DNA from 2 places in the Exiguobacterium sp. MH3 genome. Region 1 is predicted to be linked to the other one. Evidence: a T-box and tRNA genes for the amino acid it is inferred to sense, from the RefSeq annotation. Region 1 holds a T-box; the other holds one or more tRNA genes.
The links. The T-box of region 1 lies ahead of tyrS (tyrosine--tRNA ligase). A T-box ahead of a tRNA ligase gene usually reads a tRNA of that ligase, here a tRNA-Tyr.
Positions count from the first base shown of each region.

Region 2: it encodes a tRNA-Tyr, which carries the amino acid that the T-box ahead of tyrS (tyrosine--tRNA ligase) is inferred to sense. The anticodon was not compared.

Region 1 covers NC_022794.1:2,295,663-2,299,070, forward strand. The annotation lists gene tyrS (tyrosine--tRNA ligase) at 31-1,278, opposite strand; T-box leader at 1,335-1,539, opposite strand; gene U719_RS12120 (transglycosylase domain-containing protein) at 1,688-3,408, shown strand, end outside.
Region 2 covers NC_022794.1:117,612-121,019, forward strand. The annotation lists rRNA gene U719_RS00690 (23S ribosomal RNA) at 1-1,042, shown strand, start outside; rRNA gene rrf (5S ribosomal RNA) at 1,090-1,205, shown strand; tRNA gene U719_RS00700 (tRNA-Asn) at 1,217-1,291, shown strand; tRNA gene U719_RS00705 (tRNA-Glu) at 1,294-1,368, shown strand; tRNA gene U719_RS00710 (tRNA-Thr) at 1,382-1,454, shown strand; tRNA gene U719_RS00715 (tRNA-Tyr) at 1,493-1,576, shown strand; tRNA gene U719_RS00720 (tRNA-Lys) at 1,581-1,653, shown strand; tRNA gene U719_RS00725 (tRNA-Gly) at 1,660-1,731, shown strand; tRNA gene U719_RS00730 (tRNA-Ala) at 1,741-1,816, shown strand; gene rocF (arginase) at 2,028-2,936, shown strand; gene sigW (RNA polymerase sigma factor SigW) at 3,062-3,408, shown strand, end outside.

The sequences.
Region 1 (3,408 bases):
ATCTAAGTGCAGGGAGCGTTTCGTATATCATCAAGCATGCTCGACGACGAAGTATTTTTTCTTTCCGCGACGTACGATCGTAAAGCGACCGATTGCATCAGCTTCTGTGATTTCTTTCGTTAAATCTTGCTCGCGTTCTCCGTTCAGGTAGATCGCACCGTTCGTAACGTCTTCACGTGCTTGACGTTTTGACGGACTGATCTTCGCCTCAACGAGAACGTCGACGAGGTTTGTCGCTTCACCGAGTGTAAAGCGTGGCATTCCTTTGAACGCATCTTCGATATCTTCGACTTGCAACGATTTAATATCTCCACTAAAGAGTGCCGTCGTAATACGTTGCGCTTGTGTCAGCCCTTCTTCACCATGGACGAGAACTGTCATCTCTTCTGCGAGACGACGTTGCGCGACACGCTTCTCTGGTGCTGCCTTGACTTCTTCTGCGAGCACGTCGAGTTCTTCGTGCGTTAAGAACGTGAAGTATTTCAAGAACTTGATGACGTCAAGATCGTCAACGTTGAACCAGAATTGGTAGAACTCGTACGGTGACGTTTTGTCAGCGTCTAACCAAACCGCACCACCTGCTGTCTTACCGAATTTTTGACCGTCTGCTTTTGTAACAAGCGGTACCGTCAATCCGAATGCTTTTTCTTCATGACCCGCACGACGAATCAATTCCATCCCTGCTGTGATGTTCCCCCACTGGTCACTACCTCCGACTTGAAGGCGGCATCCTTTGTCTTCGTAGAGTTTCAAGAAGTCAAACGATTGAAGTAACATGTATGAGAACTCAGTGAATGAGATCCCGTTTTGAAGGCGTGAGTCAACAGAGTCTTTCGCAAGCATGTAGCTGACCGGGAAGTGTTTTCCGATATCGCGTAAGAAATCGATGATCGTCAAATCTTTCGTCCAGTCCAGGTTATTGGCGATCGTGACCGGGTTTTCTCCTTCAAGTGGTAAGAAACGTGACAACTGGTCCTTAATCCGATTCGCGAACTCTTCGACGATATCCGATGTATTCAACGAACGTTCTGTTGCGCGACCACTCGGGTCTCCGATCATTCCCGTTGCTCCACCAACGAGACCTACGACATGGTGTCCTGCTTGTTGGAATCGTTTTAAGACTAAGATCGGCAACAGGTGTCCGATGTGAAGTGAATCCGCTGTTGGATCAAATCCTGTGTAAAGTGTCGTTGGTGTCTCGAGTAATGTCTTCAATCCTTCTTCATCCGTCATCTGGTTAATTAAACCGCGAAATTCTAAATCCTCTAATAACGTCATTGTGTCTCCTCCTAAAGTTCACTTTTAACAATAAAAAACCGTCCCTTCGTCTAAGACGAAGGGACGGAAGATTCCGTGGTACCACCCTGATTGCCCTTTTAAAAAGGACCACTTGGTTCGTCGATAACGGGACGGACCGCTTGATTTCTCAAGAAACTCCTGGAAGCGTAATTCATAAGTTCACTGTGTCCTAGTTCGCAGCACCACTAGGTCTCTGTCACAGGGAGTGACTTACTACTGTATTCCGATCACTGTTTAACGTATCATATGAAAATAAGATGGTTTCATGATACGTCGAAGGCGAATCCGCTGTCAAGCCAAAATTAAGCAATGGATTTATGGTATAATACGTCTATCTGTGATTTAATATTAATTTACACCTAAGTTTAAGATGCAAAGGAGATCATTTATGCGCGAGAACTGGTCCAAGTTTTGGAATCACCCCCGGACGAAAGCCGTTCGGCACTGGTCGAATATCACATACGATGTTTCATGGAACATCATTTTATTCCTCATCATAGCAGTGTTGCTCATTGGAAGCTTTTCTGTCGGAGCTGCCGGCGGATACTTCGCTTCCCTTGTCAAAGGTACGAAAGCCCCTCCATTGACGGAAATGAAACAACAAGTCAATAGCTATGCAGTAACGAGTCAGATTTATTGGGGAAGCGGCGAGAAATTGACGAACGTCTCTACTGATGAAGAACGTCAGCCTGTCGACATTAAAAATATCTCTCCGTATTTATTAGATGCCGTCTTATCAACTGAAGATACTGATTTTTATCAGCATGATGGTGTTGTCCCAAAAGCAACATTGCGTGCAGTCTTGCAAGAGCTGACAAACTCCGCGTCACGGACTGGCGGAAGTACGTTGACTCAACAATTAATTAAAAACCAAATTTTGACGAATGAAGTCTCGTTCGAACGCAAAGCAAAGGAAATCATCTTAGCGCTACGCCTCGAGAATGCGATGTCAAAAGACGAAATTCTTCAAGCTTATTTGAATGTCGTCTCATTTGGTCGAAATTCACTCGGACGTAACATTGCTGGAATTGAAGCGGCTTCTCAAGGTGTCTTTAATAAATCAGCGAAAAAGCTGACATTACCACAAGCAGCCTTCCTCGCCGGCATTCCGAAAAACCCTTATTATTACACACCGTACCTTCAAGGTGGCGTCGTCAAGAAAGATTTGACACCAAGTATCAATCGGATGAAAACCGTCTTGAAGCGGATGTATGTCGCAAAAAACATCACAAAAGAACAATACGAAAAAGCGATCAAGTACGATATTACGAAAGACTTTGCGAAACAATCGAAACGTTCACGTGACACATATCCGTATGTCTACGACTTAGCAGAGCGTGAAGCAACGAAAATCATGACGAAGTACTTGATGAAACAAGATGGAATTAAAGAAGATGAAGTCAAACCGTCTGAACTAGCAGAAGTTCGAGCAAACTACCAGGATCAAGCACTGGTTGCTCTCCGTCAAGGTGGGTACAAAGTTCACTTGACGCTGGATAAGAAAATTCATGAATCCATGCAACAACCTGCGAAGAACAATGGAAACTTCCCTGGCAGCATGCAGTACAAACAAGTCGTGGATCCAAAAACGAAAAAAACCGTTTCGAAACAAGATCCCGAAGAGACAGCAGCGGTCATGGTTCAAAACGAAACAGGTCGTATCCTTGGATTCGTCGGCGGGCGCTATATGGATGGGAAAGCGGATGACTTCAACCGGGCATTCCAAGCCAAACGTCAAATCGGATCGACAGCAAAACCAATTCTCGTATATTCAAATGGTATCGAGAACGGTTTAATTACTCCGGGATCGACCGTCAATGACGAAGAGTATTACTACCAGACCGTACCACGTCAACCAGGTGATCGCCCAATCAAGAACGAAGGCGGTCGTTATCGTGGGAACGTGACGGTTCGCACCGCACTTGAACTCTCATTAAATGTACCTGCTGTTAAGATTTACGAGAAGATGAACATGTCGAACTCGATTCAAAAACTCGTCGATATGGGCGTAGAAGTACCGGATGCGATTCGTTATGCTCCTTCGGCTGCACTCGGAACGATGGAGATCACACCAGTCGAACTTGCTGGTGCTTACGCAACACTCGCGAA
Region 2 (3,408 bases), 990 kb from region 1:
GATGGGTTAGCGCAAGCGAAGCTTTGAACCGAAGCCCCAGTAAACGGCGGCCGTAACTATAACGGTCCTAAGGTAGCGAAATTCCTTGTCGGGTAAGTTCCGACCCGCACGAAAGGCGTAACGATTTGGGCACTGTCTCAACGAGAGACCCGGTGAAATCATAGTACCTGTGAAGATGCAGGTTACCCGCGACAGGACGGAAAGACCCCATGGAGCTTTACTACAGCCTGATATTGAGGCTTTGTGCATGATGTACAGGATAGGCGGGAGACGTCGAGCCCGGAGCGCCAGCTTCGGAGGAGTCACCCTTGGGATACCGCCCTTCATGCATAGAGTCTCTAACTCGCAGCCGTGATCCGGCTGGAGGACCGTGTCAGGCGGGTAGTTTGACTGGGGCGGTCGCCTCCTAAACAGTAACGGAGGCGCCCAAAGGTTCCCTCAGAATGGTTGGAAATCATTCGTAGAGCGCAAAGGCAGAAGGGAGCTTGACTGCGAGACCTACAAGTCGAGCAGGGACGAAAGTCGGGCTTAGTGATCCGGTGGTTCCGCATGGAAGGGCCATCGCTCAACGGATAAAAGCTACCCTGGGGATAACAGGCTGATCTCCCCCAAGAGTCCACATCGACGGGGAGGTTTGGCACCTCGATGTCGGCTCATCGCATCCTGGGGCTGGAGTAGGTCCCAAGGGTTGGGCTGTTCGCCCATTAAAGCGGTACGCGAGCTGGGTTCAGAACGTCGTGAGACAGTTCGGTCCCTATCCGTCGTGGGCGCAGGAAATTTGAGGAGAGCTGTCCTTAGTACGAGAGGACCGGGATGGACGCACCGCTGGTGTACCAGTTGTTCCGCCAGGAGCATCGCTGGGTAGCTACGTGCGGACGGGATAAATGCTGAAAGCATCTAAGCATGAAGCCCCCTCCAAGATGAGATTTCCCTTTGAGTAATCAAGAAAGACCCCTCAGAGACGATGAGGTAGATAGGTCACGGGTGGAAGCATGGCGACATGTGGAGCTGAGTGATACTAATCGGTCGAGGCCTTGTTCTAGCAGATGCTTGTTGATGACTTCAGTTTTGAGGGCGCGAGCCCGATCGTCTGGTGACGATAGCCAAGTGGTCACACCCGTTCCCATGCCGAACACGGAAGTTAAGCACTTGAACGCCGAAAGTAGTTGGGGGCTTCCCCCTGTGAGGATAGGACGTTGCCAGGCATTTAATTTATTCCGCAATAGCTCAGTGGTAGAGCAACCGGCTGTTAACCGGTAGGTCGTAGGTTCAAATCCTACTTGCGGAGCCAATGGCCCGTTGGTCAAGCGGTTAAGACACCGCCCTTTCACGGCGGTAACACGGGTTCGAATCCCGTACGGGTCACCATTATACTTTTTGTGCCGGTGTAGCTCAGCTGGTAGAGCAACTGACTTGTAATCAGTAGGTCGCGGGTTCGACTCCTGTTGCCGGCACTGTTTTTTCTCAATCGTATAAGTTTCCTAGACAAACTGGGGGGGTAGCGAAGTGGCTAAACGCGGCGGACTGTAAATCCGCTCCCTCGGGTTCGGCGGTTCGAATCCGCCCCCCCCCACCATGTCGAGCCATTAGCTCAGTTGGTAGAGCATCTGACTTTTAATCAGAGGGTCGCAGGTTCGAATCCTGCATGGCTCATTTCTTGCGGAAGTAGTTCAGTGGTAGAATACGACCTTGCCAAGGTCGGGGTCGCGGGTTCGAATCCCGTCTTCCGCTTTTTCTTTCGGGGCCTTAGCTCAGCTGGGAGAGCGCCTGCCTTGCACGCAGGAGGTCAGCGGTTCGATCCCGCTAGGCTCCACCAATTTTATTTAAAGATCTTAAGCGAGTTTCGTTCGTCTTAAGTTTTTTTTATATGAAATGCCAAGCATAACCAGAGTACGTACGCAAGAACACCGTGATTCCCTTCACGGTGTTTTTTTGTATATTCATGCGTTTTTTTGTTGAGTTGAACCACTTGTTTGTTACCGCTTACAATACATGTAGAAGTGACTATGACATAGGGGGAATAACGAATGAACATCGCGTATATCAGCGTACCGTACCGTTATGGACAAGGAAAGCCAGGCACTGAACACGGACCTGCTGCTGTCGAAAAAGCCGGTCTACTCGCGACACTTGAAGCACGGGGACAAGAAGCAGTACGCTACGGGGAAGCGGCTGTCTTATCCGAGGATGCAGTCCGGGAAGAAGATCCGAAGCTAAAACGTCTTGAAGGCGTCGTCCATACGACGAATGACTTGCACCTGATCGTACGTGACGCGTTATCGGAGCAACGTTTTCCGTTATTAGTCGGTGGCGATCACAGCATGGCGATCGGAACGATTGCAGGGTTACGTCAGACTGTACCCCGTCTTGGTGTCATCTGGTTCGATGCACACGGTGATTTGAATACACCGGAAACATCACCGTCTGGCAATATTCACGGCATGCCGCTCGCTGTCGCCCTTGGGGAAGGACATCAGCGTTTAACGGAAGTCGGAGGAACCGATGTCAAACTGCAACCGGAACATCTCGTCTTCATCGGATTACGTGACGTTGATCCAGGCGAACAAGAGCTGATTGATCGTCTTGGTATTCGTGTCTATGATATGGAAGCGATCCGAACTCGGGGAATGGACGCGATCATGGAAGAAGCGATTGCCTATTTGAAGGAAACGACGGATGCGTTCTATCTTAGCTTTGATATGGATGGTCTCGATCCATCACTCGTCGTCGGTACCGGAACACGTGTCGCCGACGGTATTTTCTTAGACGATGCGAAAACGGTGCTCCAGCATTGCGCAACGGCAGAAGACTTCATTGCAGCTGAATTCGTTGAAGTGAATCCGTTGCTTGAAGAAGGAAACGGAACAGCAGAACTTGCGAATGAACTAATCGGAGATCTACTTTTGGCAATGGAAACACATCGCTTAGTAAAATAATGGATAGAACTTGAACTCTTTTCATCGGGGTTCAAGTTTTTTTTGTTACAATTTAAAAGGAGATGAAACATTTATCGGTCGACTTCGTATAAGAGATTGACCGCATAGAGCGGGGGGTATTCAAAGTGGAAGAAACGACACTACGCTTAATTGAGCGAGTGAAACAGGGAGACCGTGATGCATTCGCGGCACTTGTTGATCTATATAAGGAAGGTGCCTTTCTTGTGGCTTTCCGTGTCTTGCGCGATCGAATGGAAGCGGAGGATGCGACACAGGAAGCCTTCATCCGTGTATTTACGAAAATTGATTCGTATAATGCACAATGGAAGTTCCGGACTTGGTTGTACCGAATCGTCACGAACGTATCGATTGACCGATTACGGAAAAAGAAACCTGATTATTCTCTTGATGCTGAGATGTCAGGTACTGAAGGACTGACATTGTATTCACAACTCGAGAGCAAGGACACCTT